DNA from 4 places in the Exiguobacterium sp. SH4S7 genome. Region 3 is predicted to be linked to each of the others. Evidence: riboswitches for the same ligand, from Rfam matches in the RefSeq annotation. Region 3 holds a riboswitch; each other region holds the start of a gene.

Evidence for each region. Region 3 has a riboswitch for S-adenosylmethionine ahead of metK (methionine adenosyltransferase). Riboswitches for the same ligand answer to the same signal wherever they lie in the genome.
Region 1: linked by a shared signal. The riboswitch ahead of EVJ29_RS12110 (Na+/H+ antiporter NhaC family protein) and the one ahead of metK (methionine adenosyltransferase) in region 3 are both predicted to bind S-adenosylmethionine.
Region 2: linked by a shared signal. The riboswitch ahead of EVJ29_RS10035 (aminotransferase class I/II-fold pyridoxal phosphate-dependent enzyme) and the one ahead of metK (methionine adenosyltransferase) in region 3 are both predicted to bind S-adenosylmethionine.
Region 4: linked by a shared signal. The riboswitch ahead of mtnK (S-methyl-5-thioribose kinase) and the one ahead of metK (methionine adenosyltransferase) in region 3 are both predicted to bind S-adenosylmethionine.

What each region holds. Positions count from the first base shown of each region.
Region 1 covers NZ_SJUT01000006.1:169,423-174,121, reverse strand. The annotation lists gene EVJ29_RS12115 (GGDEF domain-containing protein) at 1-1,579, shown strand, start outside; SAM riboswitch class I at 1,678-1,773, shown strand; gene EVJ29_RS12110 (Na+/H+ antiporter NhaC family protein) at 1,845-3,128, shown strand; gene EVJ29_RS12105 (TVP38/TMEM64 family protein) at 3,165-3,797, opposite strand; gene trhO (oxygen-dependent tRNA uridine(34) hydroxylase TrhO) at 4,021-4,699, shown strand, end outside.
Region 2 covers NZ_SJUT01000004.1:199,770-204,468, reverse strand. The annotation lists gene EVJ29_RS10045 (MDR family MFS transporter) at 1-1,071, opposite strand, end outside; gene EVJ29_RS10040 (AI-2E family transporter) at 1,330-2,430, opposite strand; SAM riboswitch class I at 2,608-2,708, shown strand; gene EVJ29_RS10035 (aminotransferase class I/II-fold pyridoxal phosphate-dependent enzyme) at 2,785-3,960, shown strand; gene EVJ29_RS10030 (iron-containing alcohol dehydrogenase) at 3,957-4,699, shown strand, end outside.
Region 3 covers NZ_SJUT01000001.1:402,351-407,049, forward strand. The annotation lists gene EVJ29_RS01980 (alpha/beta hydrolase family protein) at 1-458, shown strand, start outside; gene pckA (phosphoenolpyruvate carboxykinase (ATP)) at 492-2,063, opposite strand; SAM riboswitch class I at 2,382-2,501, shown strand; gene metK (methionine adenosyltransferase) at 2,633-3,841, shown strand; gene EVJ29_RS01995 (YtxH domain-containing protein) at 3,882-4,379, opposite strand; gene EVJ29_RS02000 (GNAT family N-acetyltransferase) at 4,544-4,699, shown strand, end outside.
Region 4 covers NZ_SJUT01000003.1:274,312-279,010, forward strand. The annotation lists gene mtnA (S-methyl-5-thioribose-1-phosphate isomerase) at 1-282, opposite strand, end outside; gene mtnK (S-methyl-5-thioribose kinase) at 279-1,433, opposite strand; SAM riboswitch class I at 1,515-1,617, opposite strand; SAM riboswitch class I at 1,823-1,925, shown strand; gene EVJ29_RS08150 (2,3-diketo-5-methylthiopentyl-1-phosphate enolase) at 1,997-3,151, shown strand; gene EVJ29_RS08155 (2-hydroxy-3-keto-5-methylthiopentenyl-1-phosphate phosphatase) at 3,148-3,798, shown strand; gene EVJ29_RS08160 (methylthioribulose 1-phosphate dehydratase) at 3,795-4,412, shown strand; gene EVJ29_RS08165 (cupin domain-containing protein) at 4,426-4,699, shown strand, end outside.

The sequences.
Region 1 (4,699 bases), on a different contig from region 3:
GGCGATCGAGCCGCTTCCGTTCATCTTGATCGCGCTGCTCGTCGTCATTTTCCAAATGGACTCGATTGAACGAAAAGGCATTTATTTCACGTTTTCAGAAAGCATCGTCCTCATCATCTTTTTATTCTTTGATTTTGAGACGGCGCTCCTCGTCAACCAAATCGGACTTCTCGTCTTTCAGTTCGCCAACCTAAAACCGCGCGTCGCGCTCCGCCGCTTTCGGTTCACTTATCCTTGGAACGCGATCACGTCATTTTTAGAAATCGCCATCCCGGCAAGTGTTTACTTGGCCCTCGGAGGTGAAACTGGTCTTGGCTTCTATTCGCAGGATTCGTTCGTTCCGCTCGTCGGTCTGATCATTGCCATCATTTTGAACACGGTCGTCCAGAAGTATCAGGTCGGCTGGTGGTTCCGCGTCGATATCCCGGTCCGTGATTTTTTGAGCATCGCGTTTTACACATACATCGTCAGTTTGGTCTTCATCTTCGCCGCGTCGTTCTTCCGTGAGACGAACTTGCTCGTCGTCAGCAGCATCGCGGCCGCCCTCACGTTCTTTATTAAGCGGTTGATGATTCAAAAAGGGCGCCAAGACGCGTTCAAGTCATTGATCGAACAGTACGATGAAGCGAAAGAGGCCGTCTCCCTGTCTCAAAGCGAGGCCCAGGCGATTGAAGTGTTCTTGAGTCAATGTGAGCGCCTCAACCAATATGATAAAGGGTTTGTCGAGTTCGTCCTGTTCGACCGAACGCTCTATTTCGATTTGTTGACGCGACAGCCGATCGACCGTCCGCTCGTCTTCGACTTGATGGAAGCGCGCCATCCACACGCCAAGTCTGTCGATTATGAGATGCGCTTCGAATGGGACGCAGCGTTGTCAGATGCGTTTCATGACGATTACCACAGCTTCATCTCGGTCCAGTCAGAAGAGATTGACGGGATTCGCACACGTATCGTCATGATCGGTGAACACGTCTATGGCTATCCGCCCATCATTCAAAACGAGATGGTAAAACTGTTGAAATCGTTCAACCGAACGATCAGCCGATGCCACGAACGCGACCGCCTATACACGGAAAGCCGCACCGATAGCTTGACGCTGCTCGCCAATGCGCGCGCGTTCTACGAGTATGGGATTCAACAAATCTCGGACGGCTCGATGTACCCGATCTCGGTCGCGATGCTCGACATCGACTTCTTTAAAAAAATCAATGACACGCACGGTCACCAAGTCGGAGACAGCGTGCTCCAAGAGTTCGGGCGGCGAATCCGGCAAATGCTCCGGACCGATGACTTTGCGGCCCGTTACGGGGGCGAGGAGTTCATCTTGCTGCTCAATCATTGCGACGTCGACCAAGCCGTCGATATCGCCGAACGGATTCGGCAGAAGATTGAAGATAAGCCGTTCCGTGTCGATGGGGTCGATATTCCCGTGACCGCCTCGATCGGTGTCGATACGATTCAAGCGTTCGGCGACAAACGGCTTGATGATACGATTCGTAACGCTGACCGGGCCCTTTACGTCGGCGGCAAGTACGCCGGTCGTAACCGCGTCGCCCATTACAACTTTTTGACGACATGACTTCCCCCCGCGTCCACTGGCGCAGGGGGATTTCTGTTGACAACCCGATTTGAAACAGGTACGTTAGGAAACGTGTCTAACAACTACATCATGACGACTTTTTATCAAGAGAGACGGAGGGACTGGCCCTTAGATGTCTCGGCAGCGGGTAACCTGTGCCAAATCCAGCGAGCGTTCTGCTCGAAAGATGAAAAGGGTGTCTCTTACAGAGAGAGCCTTTTTCGGAAGGCTCTTTTTTTCTACTCTATGAAATGAGGTGAATCGATTGGAACAACCAACAGCTAACAAATGGGCACTCTTGCCCTTGCTCGTCTTCCTCGTCTTCTTCATCGGGGCGGGTATTTATTATGGCGACTTTTACAAGTTCCCGGTGCTGATCGCGGCGTTGATCGCTTTAATTGTCGCTGCGATGATGACGAAAGGAAGCGTCACTCAGACCGTTGAGCGCATCGCCCAAGGTGCCGGTAATCCAGGCATCTTGATCATGATATTCATCTTCCTGCTCGCCGGTGCGTTCTCGAGCGTCGCCGGTGCAATCGGTGCGATTGACGCGACGGTCAATGCGGCCTTGACGTTCCTGCCACCGTCACTCTTACTGAGCGGACTGTTCGTCATCGCCGCTTTCATCTCGATGGCGATGGGCACATCGACCGGTACGATTGCCGCGCTCGCCCCGATCGCGCTCGGCATCCATCAAGAGAGCGGGGTCAATATCGCGATCGCGGCCGCGGCCGTTGTCGGCGGGGCCATGTTCGGAGACAATTTGTCGTTCATCTCGGATACGACGATCGCCGCCGTCCGGACACAACGGACGAACATGCGCGACAAGTTCCGGACCAACTTTTGGATCGTGCTCCCGGCCGCAATCATCACGACCGTCCTGTTAGCCGTTCTCTCAAGCGGAGAGTCGACGATTGAAGTGGCCGCGTTCGAATGGTACAAGTTGATTCCGTATCTCGCCGTCATCGTCCTCGCCTTGACCGGACTGAACGTCATCCTCGTTTTGCTCGGCGGCATCGCGCTCGCTGGCATCATCGGGCTGATTGACGGAAGCTTGGCCGTCACGTCTTACGTCACGGCGATGGCCGACGGCATGATGGGCATGGCCGAGATCTCGCTCTTGACGTTATTCATGGGCGGACTCGTCGGACTCATCTCGCATAACGGTGGACTCACCTATTTACGAGACGCACTCACGTCACGGATTCAACGCCGGGCTGGTGCGGAATGGAGCATCGCCGGGCTCGTCAGTGCGACGAACGTCGCGACGGCGAACAATACGATCTCGATTCTCGTAGCAGGCCCGCTTGCCGCGAATATCGCCGATACGTATGACATCGAACGGAAAAAGTCAGCGAGCGTACTCGACATCTTCTCGTGCGGGGTACAAGGACTTCTGCCTTACGGGGCGCAGCTCCTCATCGCCGCCGAGTTGACGAACACGGCGTCCCCCGCCCTCGTCCCGTATATGTTCTATCCGTTCCTCCTGTTCATTTGCGGAGGCTTGGCGATCGTCTTCAACTTCCCACGTTTCAAAAAAACCAACTAAGCAAAAATCCTCGAAGGCGGTCGCCTTCGAGGATTTTTATGTTCTCGCTTCACGTTTACGTTTGAGCTCTTCGTTCCGTTTTTTGAAAGCGCGCCGTTTGAGAAGTTCTTCGAGACCCCGGCTGATCGCCCACAATACGAGCAAGAGCAAGCCGAGCATCGACAAGCGGAACGGGCTTTGGATGAACTCTTGCCACTGATCACCGATGACCGAGAAGATGACGACGACGAGCAGTTTCCCGAATCCGGCCGCCAATACGAACGTCCGGAGCGGCATTTGAATCAAGGCGAGTAAGTACGTGATCAAACTGACCGGGATGAACGGCAACGAATATAAGAATCCGAGCGAGATTGGACTCATATGGTTGATGCGATCGAGCCAATAGACACCCTGTTTATGTTTTTCGAGCCAACGCGTCATCGGTTTGCGGAACACGTATCGGACGGCGGCGAACACGAGGAGCGTCCCTGCCAAACTGCCGATCCACGATAAGAGCACACCGAGCCAGAAGCCATACGTGGCCGCGTTCGCCGAGATGATCAAGACGAGCGGGAGGAACGGGAAAATCGCTTCCAGGAACGGGGCCCCGAGTCCAGCCCAAGGACCTCCCGGCAGTCCTTGGAGCCATTCGATGATGTTCAATATATATTGTTGGAGTGATGTGAGCATTTCAGTTTCCACCTTCGGCTTTCGTTACTACCTTTTACCCGAATTCGTTCAAGAGGACGCATCCCCCTGCCCTCCTCAAAAAAAAATAAAAAGTATTTGCGAAATTTCACTGTGATATCTATCATATAATAATGGACTTGTGGTTGCAGGCAAGTTCATTCGTCGAACGACACAACCCAACGTTCGTTTTCCTGCAAAAAACTGAACACAGGGGAGCAATAACATGGAAACAAAACCAATGCGGGTCTTACTGTACTATAAGTACGTCAACATCGAGGACCCAGAAACACTGACACAACAACACCTCAAGTATTGTAAGGACCTCGGGATCAAAGGACGTATCTTGATTTCTTCCGAAGGAATCAACGGGACGTGCTCGGGCACTTGGGAACAAACCGAACAGTACATGAACGACTTGAAAGCCGATCCATACTTCAGCGACATCGAGTTCAAAATCGATGAAGTCGAAGAGCATGCTTTCAAGAAAATCTTTGTCCGTCACAAACAAGAGCTCGTGACGTGGCGCTTTGATGGCGAGTTCGACGTGCCTAAACAACACGGTGCGTATCTCGAACCGGAAGAATGGAAAGAGATGATGAATCGCGATGATGTCGTCATCCTCGACGTTCGTAACAACTACGAGTACGATCTTGGTCACTTCAAAAATGCGATCAAAATCGACGTAGAGGCTTCTCGTTACATGCCAGACTGGCTCGAGGAGAACAAAGACCTCTACGAAGGGAAAACACTTCTCACGTACTGTACCGGAGGCGTCCGTTGCGAGAAATTTACCGCATATATGCGTGACCAAGGTCACGACAACATCTTCCATTTAAAAGGCGGCGTCGCCATGTACGGCAAGGACGAAGCGACGCAAGGTGAAAACTGGGACGGCGAGCTTT
Region 2 (4,699 bases), on a different contig from region 3:
GATGCTGGCGGCCCCGTTATAGGCACCGCGCATGTTCTCGGGGGCGATCATGGCGATGAACGTCTGTTGGACGGGCGACATGATCATCTCGCCGAGCGTATAGAACGCGTATACGGCGAGCAGGATACCGACGAGGACGAGGTACGGGGTACCGAGCGTATAGAGGAGCCGCGGCACGACCGCAATCAACATCATCCCGATCCCGAAAATCGTCGCCCCGACCAGCATGACGTTGCCGAACGGTTTGCGCCCGAGTTTTGAGGCGATCGGGAATTGGAACAAGACGACCATGATGCCGTTCAAGGCGAGCAGATAGGCGAACGGGTTCTCGCGGTCGGTGAACGACGGCATCGACTCTTTCAAGAACAGCGGCAACATGCTCTCGATCAGCGAGAAGCCCATCGAGATGAAGACGCCGGCGAAGATGAAGACGAGAAAGACTTTGTCGTTGTAAAAGACGCGTAAGACGTCACGGTTCGACGGTGTCTCCGCTTCGGTCGTCTCTGGGAGCGACTCGCGGATGAAACGTCCGAGAACGAGCGCGTACAAGGCGAAGACGAACGCTGCCGTGAAGAAGATGTACTGTCGGTCGATGAACAAGACGGCACTGCCGAGCAGGGGACCGAACGCCGCCCCGATATTATGCCCCATCCGTAAGAGACCGAACGCCTCGTTCATCTGTTCCGGCTCGGTCACGTCGGCGACCATCGCGCTCGCTGCCGGGTGGAACAGCGAGTTCGTCAAACCGAGCATGGCGTTCAAAAGGAGCAGCGGCCAAAACGTTTCCGCGAAAGCGAAACCGATGAGCGCGACCGCATCACCGAGGATGGCGGTCATCATGACCGGTTTTCGACCGTATAAGTCGGCGAGACGTCCGCCGACGACCGAGCCGATGAGCGCCATGATCGGTCCGGTCGCTAAGATGACGCCGACTTGGACGTAGCTGTCGAGCTTGTCGCTGTAATAGAGGACGAGGAACGGGGCGATCATGAACATCATGACACCGGTGATCGTCTCGCCGAGGAAGCGAATCCAAATGTTACGGTCGAGCCGTTTGAGTGATTGAATCATGCGTTTCACCTGCTTCTACAAAATAAAAGGGACGAAGGATGCACGGAGGCATACTCGTCCCTACTTGCTTATGCACGCCTCGGAAGACAGGCGGGTGACTTCAGTTCATGAAACGGAAGACCCCGACCTGTCAGTATGAAATTGGATACGATGTGGCTGCGTCATGACTGACATGGCGGGTCCTCCTTTCTGAAAGTTTACTCTTCGTTTCAACTGTATGACAGATTCTTGAAATGTGTCAACATATTTTGACTTGCGTCATAACAGTTCATTTAAATTCTTGCGGGTGAGCCGATAATCGATCAACCGGGACAAGACGACTTGAATCATCGCGGTCACGGGTACGCTGATGAACATCCCGACGAGGCCGAACAGGCTCCCCCCGATGATGATCGATGTGATGACCCAGAACGGGGTGATCCCGACGCTGTCGCCGAGAATTTTCGGGCCGAGCCAAAGTCCGTCGAACTGTTGCAGCAAGAAGATGAACAACAAGACGAGCAGGGCCGTGAACGGGTCGTAGAAGTAGGTGATGATGAACGCCGGGATCATCCCTAAGAGCGGCCCGACGTATGGGATGAAGTTCAGCACCCCGATGATGACACCGAGCAAGAGCGCGTACGGCGCGCCGATGATCAAGAGCCCGATGACGGCCATCACGCCGATGATGAGACAGTCGAGCGACTTTCCGATGATGTAGCGTTTAAAGATATAGTCCATCTCTTGGAAGATGTCGATCGTCGTCTTCGCCGAGGCGACCGGGAACATCGCGTACAGTAGACGCTTGAACATCCGGGCGAACACTTCCTTGTCTTTCAACAAGTAGATCGAGATGACGATCCCGATCAACAAGTTGATCAACGTCATCGTGAAGCTCGACACGTAACCGACCGAAGACACGACGGCCGTCTCGACCCATCCGGAATACCGTTCCTCGAACCGGTTAAAATCGATCGCTTGGGCGATCGTCGCATTATACTCCTCGACATACGTTTTCAGCTGCCCGAGAAAGCCATCGATTTGGCGAATATAAAACGGGAGCTCCTCGATGAGAGACGCGACGCTCGAATAGATGCGAGGGAACAGCGTCACCGCTGACACGACAAGGATCCCGATGAACGTGACGTAGACGATCAACAAGCCTTGGTAGCGCTTCAAGTGGAACCGCTCTTCTATATAGGATAGGACGGTGTTGAGGAGCAGCGCGATGGCGATCCCCATGATGATCGGCGTCAACAGCTGAAACGCATACTGCATGACCCGAGAGATCGTGTCCGGCTCGCTGATGACTTTCCATAGGACGAGCAGAATCAGCCCGATCACGCTTAACTTCCATATCAATTGACGGTTTAGTTCCAATGGTCTATCCCCTCATGCTGTAAATTTTGCAGAATAACGTTCACCTTTTACTATGAACGTTTTTTTACCGGGATTCAATAGCGGTAAGGAATTTTTGAAATAAGGATTGACAAGGTTGGTAACGTTTGGTTTACTAAATGACATATTACAGAAATTATCAATTGCATATAAAAACACTTTCTATCAAGAGAAGCGGAGGGACTGGCCCGATGAAGCTTCAGCAACAGATTGTTTCAATACTGTGCTAATTCCAGCAAGGTGACCTTGAGAGATGGAAAGGTGGTTGTTTGAATACGTCCGTATCTCGACACCCCTTTCCTCGGAAAGGGGTGTTTTTGCATAGGAGGACTATTCATGACAGACAGACGCTCGAAGTTACTTAAAACGTTACCACCCCAGCATTTCGTCGGACTCGCCGCTGAAGTCGCCGCACTCGAGCGTTCAGGCCGCGAGGTCATCCGGCTTGGCCAAGGAACGCCCGACTTGCCGACACCGGCCCCGATCTGTGAGGCGTTGCAGACGGCCCTGCTCGACCCGGCGACACACCAATACGGACCGTTCCGGGGACAGACGCGCCTGAAGCAAGCGGTCGCGACGTTCTACCAGACCGAATACGGCGTCGCGCTCGATGCCGAGACCGAAGTGGCCATCTTGATCGGCAGCAAGTCGGGACTCATCACGCTCCCGCAATGTGTGCTCGAGCCAGGTGACGGCATGTTGCTCCCGAACCCGGGCTACCCGGACTACATCTCGGGGGCGCGTCTCGCCGGTGCGGTCGTCCACGACCTCGTCCTCCGGGAAGAGAACGGCTATCTTCCTGATTACGAGACGCTCGATCCGCAGGGAGCGCGACTCATGTATTTGAACTACCCGAGCAATCCGACCGGCGCCGTCGCGTCGCCCGCGTTCTTTGACGACACGGTCCGGTTCGCGAATAAGCATGACCTCATGGTCGTCCACGACTTCGCGTACGGCAGCATCGGTTTCGACGGGCACGTCCCGCCGAGCTTCCTGCAGACGCCGGGTGCGAAAGACATCGGCATCGAGGTGTATACGATGTCGAAGGCGTTCAACATGTCCGGCTGGCGGGTCGCTTTCGCCGTCGGCAACCGCGACATCATCGAGGCGATCAACACGTATCAAGACCACGTCCATGTGAGTGTGTTCTCGGCCATCCAAGAGGCGGCCATCGCCGCGCTCGAGTCGCCACGTTCGCTCCGGGACGACTTGTCACGGTTGTATGAGGCCCGCCGCGACCGGCTCGTCGACGGGTTACGTCAGGCCGGATGGGACATCACGGCCCCGAGTGGCTCGTTCTTCGTCTGGGCGAAAGTGCCGGACGGGGACGCAAAATCGTTCTCGCATAAGCTGCTCCACGAGGCAGGGGTCGCCGTGACGCCGGGCTATTTCTTCGGCTCAGAAGGCGAGCGGTACGTCCGGTTCGGGCTCGTCTCCGCCGAGCCGAAGATCGACGAGGCCGTCGAGCGGATCGAGAAACTGTTCGCGACGTATGAAGAGGTCCGGGCATGATCCGCCAAGCCGTGCTCGAGTACGACCATGCGGATGACGGGCTCGAGCGGCTCGATGAATTGATCGCTGGCCGTCGTGCTCACGTGCTGCGCGGGCAGAACGGTTTTGACGTCGTCAAGCGTGTCCTGCCAGCGATCACTGCCTATCCGACATCGCTGTTCCGTGGCGAATGCACGGACGCCGAGGTCGAACGGCTCCGTTTGAAGGATGCGGACGTCCTCCTTGCCGTCGGTGGGGGCAAGCTCGTCGACACGGCGAAACTCGTCGCTTACCGGCAAGGTGTCCCGCTGATCGTCATCCCGACGCTCGCCTCGAACTGTGCCGCCTTCACACCGCTCAGCGTCATCTATGACGAGCACGGCACCTATGACCGCTACGACGTGTTTCGCGTCGTCATCGAGCGGGTCATCGTCGACGCAAGGGTCGTGACCGACTCGCCGTACGACTACTTCCGGGCCGGCGTCATCGACACGGTCGCCAAGTTTTACGAGGCCCGCTATTTGAGCGGCGACAGTTCGCCTGATGCCGGCGTCAATACCGGTCTCGCCTTGGCCGAGCAATGCGGCCGGCTCGTCGAACTCGACTTGAGTGAGTCCAGTTTCACCGCGTATGGGCCAGAGACCCGGTTCGCGGTCGATCACATCCTTGCCGTCGGCGGTGCCGTCGGTGGTTTCGGGGACGCCGGGACACGCGTTGCCGTCGCCCACGCTGTCCACAACGCGCTCAGCCGCTTCGAGTC
Region 3 (4,699 bases):
TCGTGTCTCTGTATGACCGCGTTAGCCGGACGCACCAGACGATCCACGCCCTCGGCTTTTCCCGGGGAGGCATGATGGCGTTGTCGCTCGCATCAAAACGTCCCGTCACGTCGGTCACGTCGTGGGCGGGTGTGACGAATTTGGAGTGGACGTATGAAGAACAGCGTTCGATGCGGAAGATGTTGCGCCGGATGACCGGGGGAGACCCGGAGGCGGTCCATGAGGCGTATGTCGAACGGTCTCCGCTCTTCAAAGACTGGCAGGCGCCGACGCTACTCATTCATGGGACGGACGACGAGCAAGTCCGGCTTCGTCATGCGACCGCCCTCGCCGACAAGATTGGTTCGCAAGCAGAGCTTTGGATCTTGCCGTTCGCCCATCAGCTCCCGTTCTGGGAAAAATGGAAGACGACGGACCGAGCGATGGATTGGATGTTGGCGATTGCAAGAAAAAAATGACTAGTACCCGAGCGGGGTACTAGTCATTTTGAGTTAAAAGACGATTGGGCCGGCCGCGATGACTTTCTCACTCGCTTTCGTGAATCGTTTAAAGTTTTGTTGGAACTTCAAGGCGAGCGCTCGCGCTTCGACATCGTAATGAGCCGTATCTTTCCAAGTGTCACGTGGGTTGAGCACGTCTTGTGGGACGCCATCGATATGGACCGGGATGTCGACGTTGAAGATGTCGTGCTTCACAGTGTCGACGTCACGCAATTGACCGTTGATTGCGGCGTTCACCATGGCCCGTGTGTAGCTGAGCTTCATACGTGACCCTTCACCGTAAGCCCCGCCGGTCCAACCCGTGTTGACGAGGTAGACGTCGACGTTATGCTGCTCGATCAACTTACCGAGCATGTCGGCGTACCGTTCCGGGGCGAGCGGCAAGAACGGTGAGCCGAAGCAAGTCGAGAACGTTGCTTGTGGCTCAGTCACGCCGCGCTCCGTGCCGGCTAGTTTTGACGTGTAGCCGGATAGGAAGTGATACATCGCCTGCTCTTTCGTCAACTTGCTGATCGGCGGGAGCACCCCGTAAGCATCGGCCGTCAAGAAGACGATCGTGTTCGGGTGACCGGCCCGTGAAGGGAGCATCGCGTTATCGATGTATTGAATCGGATAAGCTGCTCGCGTATTCTCGGTGAGCGAGATGTTTTTGTAGTCGGCTGAGCGGTCTTCGTTCAAGACGACGTTTTCGATCAACGATCCGAAACGGATAGCGTCATAAATTTGCGGCTCGTTCTCACGTGACAAGTTGATCGTCTTGGCGTAGCAACCGCCTTCGATATTGAAGATGCCGTCTGGCGACCAACCGTGCTCATCGTCACCGATGAGATGACGTTCCGTATCGGCCGAGAGCGTCGTCTTGCCCGTGCCCGATAGTCCGAAGAAGAGCGCCGTCTCCCCGGCGTCCGAGACGTTGGCCGAGCAATGCATCGACAAGACGTGCTGTTCAGGTAATAGGAAGTTCATGACCGAGAAAATCGATTTTTTAATTTCGCCGCCGTATTCTGTTCCCCCGATCAGAATGGTACGTTTGGCGAACGAGACGAGGATAAACGTTTCTGAGTTCGTCCCGTCAACTGTTGGGTCGGCCTTGTAGCTCGGTGCATAAATGACCGTGAATGGGTCAAACGCAGCTCTCGTCGGCCACTCTCGCAAGAACAACTGCTTCGCGAACAAGCTGTGCCACGCATACTCGGTGATGGCGCGTACCGGTAGCGTGTAGTGCTCATCTGCTCCAGCCGAAGCTTCGAGATAATACAGCTTCTGTTTCGTCTCGAGATGAGTGAGGACTTTGTCGAGAAGAGCGGTGAACTTGTCTTCTGCGATCGGCTGATTGACCGGACCCCAGTCCACTAACGAGTTGCTGACTTCATCTTGGACGACGAATTTGTCTTTCGGTGACCGCCCTGTGAATTTCCCTGTACTGACCGATAAAGCCCCGTCTTTCGTCAGTACGCCTTCACCGTTACGAATGGCTTCTTCCACCAGTTCTGGAACCGTTAAGTTCCGTAATACATCGGCACCCTTAATTAATTCTTCGATTTTCAGGAGCGTAGTCGCCATCCTGAATCCCACCTTTCCCCTAAATAGATGTGGATGAAATCCGCATACTTCCGCGATTAATTAGTATGACACTTTTTATTATATGTGACACACTAATCAAAAACAAGCATTTCTTTACCCTTTAAAGTAAGCGCTTTCTTACAAAGACATTCTAACATATTCTGTATAAGCGGGGAGTGAAAAAACGGAAACCGTCAAAAAAATGTTTGATATTTCACAAACATAAATGATTTCCGTGATTACGAAGAAATTTACAAATTAAGCGGATACGCTTGACAGAACGGTATGGCATTTATATGATGGTGTTCGTAACGGATACTCTTATTCTGAGCGGTGGAGGGAACAAGGCCCTACGAAGCCCAGCAACCGTCCGATCCTGTAGTCTTTTTCGGAAAAGGTGCTATCCTGAAGCGAAGCGACAGCTTCGAACGATAAGAGGGTAAGGAAGAACGATTCAACCTTTCCCATTGAACGTGGCGAAAGGTTTTTTTCATTACCGTCCCAAAGCAACGCGTAAGGGGAACGAGTACCGTCCACACATCACCCTTATTAATAGGAGGTTTTTCGAAATGTCAAACTTGAACCGTCGACTTTTCACTTCGGAGTCCGTCACTGAAGGACATCCGGATAAAATTTGTGACCAAATCTCAGATGCGATTTTGGATGCAATTTTGGCTGAAGATCCAAACGCCCGCGTTGCGGCTGAGACGTCTGTCACGACAGGTCTCGTGCTCGTAGCTGGTGAAATCACGACATCGACTTACGTGGATATCCCGAAAGTTGTACGTGAAACTGTTCGTGAGATCGGCTACACGCGCGCCAAATATGGTTTTGACGCTGAGACTTGTGCTGTACTCACAGCAATCGACGAGCAGTCGGCAGACATCGCACTCGGTGTCGACCAAGCGCTCGAAGCTCGTGAAGGTCAAATGACTGACGAAGAAATCGATGCGATCGGTGCCGGTGACCAAGGCCTCATGTTCGGTTATGCAACGAACGAGACACCTGAACTCATGCCGCTCCCGATCTCACTCGCTCACAAATTGTCACGTCGCTTGGCAGAAGTCCGCAAAAACGGAACGCTCACTTACCTTCGTCCAGACGGTAAGACGCAAGTAACTGTCGAATACGACCAAGACAACAACCCGGTCCGTATCGATACGATCGTCATCTCGACGCAACACGCAGAAGACATCACGCTCGAGCAGATCCAAGCGGACCTTAAAGAACACGTGATCGAAGCAGTCATCCCGGCTGAACTCATCGACGCCGAGACAAAATACTTCATCAACCCGACTGGCCGTTTCGTCATCGGTGGACCACAAGGTGATGCAGGTCTCACAGGACGTAAAATCATCGTCGACACATACGGTGGATACGCTCGCCACGGCGGTGGTGCGTTCTCAGGTAAAGATCCTACCAAAGTTGACCGTTCGGCAGCATACGCGGCCCGCTACGTGGCGAAAAACCTCGTGGCAGCTGGACTTGCTGACAAAGCGGAAGTTCAACTTGCATACGCGATCGGTGTCGCACACCCGGTTTCAATCGCGGTGGACACGTTCGGCACTGGTAAATTGAGCGAGACTGAACTCGTTGAACTCATTCGTGAGAACTTCGACCTTCGTCCGGCCGGCATCATCAAGATGCTCGACCTTCGTCGCCCGATCTACAGACAGACAGCAGCTTACGGACACTTTGGTCGCACAGACGTTGAACTCCCATGGGAGCAGACGGACAAAGCGGCAGTGCTTGAAGAAGGCGCAAAACGTTTCGCATAAGCAATAAAAAACGACCTTTCGCGAGAAAGGTCGTTTTTTATTATGCTTGTGGTTTATTTTCGTTTGTTGCGTTCTCGTTGCCAAGTGCCGTATCTTTCGCCTCGACGACTTTCTCGCCAATATCTTGCAAATCTGATTTTGCTTCCTGGGCCGTCTCGACGACTTTGTTCACGTCTTGTTTGACCGTGTCGACTTCACCGACAACTTTTTCATAGACGTTTTGCACATCGGTCGACACTTCTTGAATCATACCTGAAGCCGATTTCACTTGCTCGATGACTTGAGACGCTTTACCGGCCGGATCTTCTTTGATCGTGTCGACGAGACCGCCGACAGACGACTTCGCATTCGTGAGTGACTGTTTCGTCGTCTCACGGTTCGACGAGCTAAGTAGGGCGATCAGACCGCCGACGAGCGCACCGAGAAGCATTCCGGTCACGACGTTGATTCTAGGACCACCCGAGTTGGTTTGGTCGAATTGGCGATTCGGGTTGTTAGCGTTAGCTGCGTGCGGATCGTCTTGTAATGTTGGTTCCATGTCTAAACACTCCTTTGTAAGTTGGCATTGGTACTCATATACCCTAGTTAAAATAGAAAATAACGTTCTGCTTGATTTCGACACGAAAAAGTAATAGAAGGGCAGGATATTTTTTACGTGATGGGGAATGATAGTACTAGATTGGCCAAAAGGGGGAAGCTGTTATGAAGATGCGGGAAGCCGTACCAGAAGATGCCGCCACGATTCGAGATATCGCACTTGCGACCATCAGTGTGACAGATGACGTTCGGTCTAAGGTGATGGAGCGCGCCTATCAACAAGAAGAGATCGTCCGGGCCATCGGTTCGAGTGAAGAAGCG
Region 4 (4,699 bases), on a different contig from region 3:
ATTGACCGCCGTCGGACGGGTCGCGATCAACCGACGGCCGACGAGGTCGAGCCGGCGTGTGAAGTCCGGGTCATCTTGAAGCCGGACCGCTTCTTTCGCGAGCACGAATGCGCCGAAATAGGCGATGGCCGGCGCGCCTCGGACTTGTAACGTCTCGATGGCGTGCTCCGCCTGTTCGAGCGTCGCGATCGTCACGTACCGCTCCTCATGGGGCAGTAACGTTTGGTCTAAAATGACGAGCTCGTCCCGGTTCGGGTCGAAGCGAATGTTTTGGACTGTCATACGCGTACCCCCGCTAACAGCGTCACTAAATCATCGATCGAACGGATATCGTGGCGCTGTTTAATGAGCGTCGTGCCGAGCGTGAGCGCTTCCCGTTTCCGCTCGAGCCGGACCGTTTCCGGTAACGTCTCGAGGTCATTGACTCCTGCGAGGCCGATGGCGCGGCGAATCAGTTCGCATCCGGCATAGCCGATCGTGTCGCTAAAGATGGTTTGAAGTAGCTCATCGACGAATCCGTCCGTGTTGAACGGTTCGACCGCCGTCTCAAACTTCGTCCGGAACGTCTTCTCAAACGTCTCCCATACCGTCAATACGTCCGTGAACCGTTCGAACCGTTTGAGTGGGTCATGGAACGTCGATAGCGTCAAATGGGCGACGATTTGCCCGATGTCAAAGCCGAACGGTCCATAAAAAGCGAACTCCGGATCGATGACTTTCGTCTCTTGTTGCGTCGCGAAGATGCTGCCTGTATGTAAGTCCCCGTGCAAGAGCGCGTCGTGTTTCGTGACGAAACCGACTTTCAGTTTCGTGACCTCCACTTTCAATTTCTGGTCACGCCAAAGCGCTTCGACGTCCTGACGGAGCGCGGTTTCGATGTTGTTCGATTCGGCATCTTTGTACGGATCGGTGAAGATCAGTTTTTCAGTGATATCGCATAGTTCCGGGTTGTAATAATCCCGTTCTTTCCGCTTCTTCTCAATCGGGCCGGCCGCATAGTCGGACGTCTCAAACAACGTCTGTCCTAAAAACTCACCGATGTGACGGGCAAGTTCAGGATACGTTTTCCCTTCCAAATAGCCCGTCCGGACGATATCAAAGTCGGACAAGTCTTCTAAAATCGTGTAGGCGAGCGTCCGGTCACTGCCGAGAACGACCGGGACGAAACGCGGGACGACGCTGGCGAATTCGCGCAACGCGAGCTGCTCGATCCACGCCCGTTCAAGTGTGAGCGGCCAACTCTCGCCGACGACTTTCGCATACGGTAGCGCCTGCTTGACGATGAGGCTCGTTTCGCCTTGACGGATGCGGAAGACGAGGTTCAAGTTGCCGTCCCCGATCTCCTCGCAATGCGCGATGCCCCCATCTTCGAGTAACCCTAACGTTCTGACGTGCTCGACGACTGTCTGTTCTGTAAATGGTTGATAAGCCATGTCTGTTTCCCCTTTCGGTATATTCCCCACAAAAAAAGCCCCTTTCTCCGCGAGAAAGAGGCACAGCCGTAACGGTTGTTCCTCTCATCTGTCAGACGTATGTCTGGTGGATGTAGCACCGTGCCTACTGGTCGGTTGCTGCGGCGTCATCGGGCCAATTCCCTCTGCCAACTCGCGATAAGAGTGTCGTATTCGATTGTGTGAACTTGTTGTGATGAATAATACGGACTCGACCCCACCTTTGTCAACGGCAATTTGCTGGAGCAACGGTCACTTTTTTTATGCATATATGGTAACAACGAACTCAAACTTTTTTTCTCAAAAAAAGGAATTGACGAACCGGATATTGTGTGACAAAATTCAATTAAATTTCACAACTTCAAAATACATTCTTATCAAGAGCAGACGGAGGGGACAAGCCCGATGATGTCGCAGCAACCGACCCGATTGGGCACGGTGCTAATTCTTGCAGCGTAAGCTGAGAGATAAGAGTTCATTTTTTTATGATGACCTCTTGCCTCGGCATGGGGTCATTTTTTGTTTGACCGGAAGGAGGAACGAACATGAGTATTACTGCCACATATGAAATCAGCCGGACGGACCGCGTCGCGACTGTCGCCGAGAAAATCGCCCTCGAACTGACCGTCGGCACGTGGACGGAACTGCCTCACCTAGAGCAAGAACAATTAAAGGCGTATCGGGGCGAGATCGTCTCAACGACGCATACGGAAACGACGAGCCGCTTCACAATCCGTTATCCGCTCCATAACGTCACGCCCGACTTCTCATCCATCTTGACGACGACGTTCGGGAAATTATCGCTCGATGACTCGGTACGCTTGATCGACTTAACGTTACCCGAAACGCTTGCATCTGAATTCCCCGGAGCAAAGTTCGGTGTTCAAGGCGTTCGTGAGTTGCTCGACGTCCATGATCGCCCGCTCGTCATGAGCATCTTTAAAGGGATCATCGGCCGTGATTTACGCTTCTTAGAACAGCAACTTCGAGACCAGCTCGCCGGCGGCATCGACATCGTCAAAGATGATGAAATCCTATACGACAACCCGCTCACTCCGTCGCTTGAACGAGCTAAAATCGGAGCGGCCGTCATCCAAGAACAGTTCGAAACGACCGGGAAACGTTCGCTCTATGCCATCACGCTCAGCGGTCCGGTGTTCGGGCTGCGTGACCAAGCGCTCCGCTTGATCGAGGCGGGCGCGACGGCACTGTTGTTCAACGTCTATACATACGGGCTCGACACACTCCGCGAACTCGCGAGCGATCCAACAATTAACGTCCCGATTTTGGCGCACCCGGCGTTCGCCGGCGCCTTGACCGGCTCGATCAGCCACTCGCTCTTGCTCGGAAAATTGATCCGCCTCGCGGGGGCCGACTTGACGCTGTTCCCGTCCCCATACGGTTCACTTGCGACACCATCCGATGAGGCGTTCGCGATTCGGGATAGCAGTGCTCGGCCGCACTGGGCGAAGCCGATTCTACCGGTCCCGTCGGCCGGCATCCATCCGGGGCTCGTCCCGGACATCATCCGTGATTTCGGCACAGACGTCGTCATCAACGCCGGCGGCGGCATCCACGGTCACCCAGACGGCGCGGCCGCCGGGGCCCGGGCGTTCCGACAAGCGATTGAGCAAGTATTGGGCGTGGCGAGCCAGACGAACGAGCTCGAGGCCGCGTTAAAGGCGTGGTCAAAACAATGACGATTCACATCTTGTGTGACTTCGATGGGACGATCACGGCCGAGGACAACATCATCGCTTTGATGCGGGCGTTCGCACCGCCCGAATGGCACGCGCTCAAAGACGATGTGCTCGCTCAAGACATCTCGATCCGCTCCGGGGTCGGGCAGATGTTCCAGCTGTTGCCGAGCGCTGACGCTTCGGCGTACCGTGACTACTTGCTGGACCGCATCACCTTGCGCCCAGGTTTCCCAGCATTTTTGGAAGAGATCCGAGAACATGGCTGGAAGTTCGACGTCGTCAGCGGCGGCATGGACTTTTTCGTGCACCCGATCTTGCAAGACCACGTCGCGCCGGACCACATCTACTGTAACGTCGCCGACTTCTCAGGCGAGACGGTACGCGTCGACTGGCCCTACGCCTGTGACGCGCATTGCACGAATGATTGTGGTTGCTGCAAACCGACAATCGCCCGGACGATCGTCGATCCCGTTGATCGCTTGATCGTCATCGGTGACTCGGTGACCGACTTCGAGATCGCCAAACGGGCCGATTTCGTCTACGCCCGTGGGCAACTCATCACGCTCTGTGAAGCAGAAGGCATCGCCTACGCCCCGTTCGAGACGTTCGACGACATCACCCATCACATGAAGGAGGTGCACGTATGAGCGTGACCGCACGTTGGCTTGAACTCGCCGACATTAAAGACGAACTCGCCGCGCGCGACTGGTTCCCCGGAACGAGTGGCAATTTGGCGATTCGTGTCTCCGACGACCCGCTGACCTTCCTCGTCACGGCGAGCGGACGCGATAAACGAAAACGGACCGCGGACGATTTCGTCCTCGTCGACGCGGCCGGCAGGTTACTTGGCGAACAAACTGGTAAACCGTCCGCTGAGACGCTGTTACACGTCGAGGTGTTCAACAAGACCGCGGCGGCGTGTTCACTCCACGTACATACGGTCGACAACAACGTCATCTCCGAGCTCCATGCCGTGAACGGTGAGGTCGTCTTCACGGGGCAAGAGATCATCAAGGCACTCGGGTATTGGGAAGAGGACGCGGTCGTCCGGGTCCCAATCATCGACAATCATGCCGACATCCCGACGCTCGCGGCCGCCTTCGCGCCTCACGTCCATTCAAGCGCCGGTGCCGTCCTCATCCGTAATCACGGCATCACGGTCTGGGGCGAGACGCCGGCTGCGGCGAAGCGCTATTTAGAAGCATACGAATTTTTGTTCAGCTACACGCTAAAACTACGCGCCTTAGGCGTCCATTCATAAGGAGGAACTATCTATGGCAACTGTCTATTTTCAACAAACTGAAGAGCGTCTCGTCGACCAAACTGAAGTGAACGTATTTTTAGAATCGCGTGGTATCCTGTATGAGCAGTGGGACATCGCTAAACTTCCGATCGCGCTTCAAGAAAACTACGAACTGACGGACGACGACAAGCAAGCCATCCTCGCAACGTTCCGTGACGAGATTCAAGACGTGTCGGAGCGCCGCGGCTATCAAACGGCCGACGTCATCTCGCTGTCTGACGCGACACCGAACTTGGACGAACTGC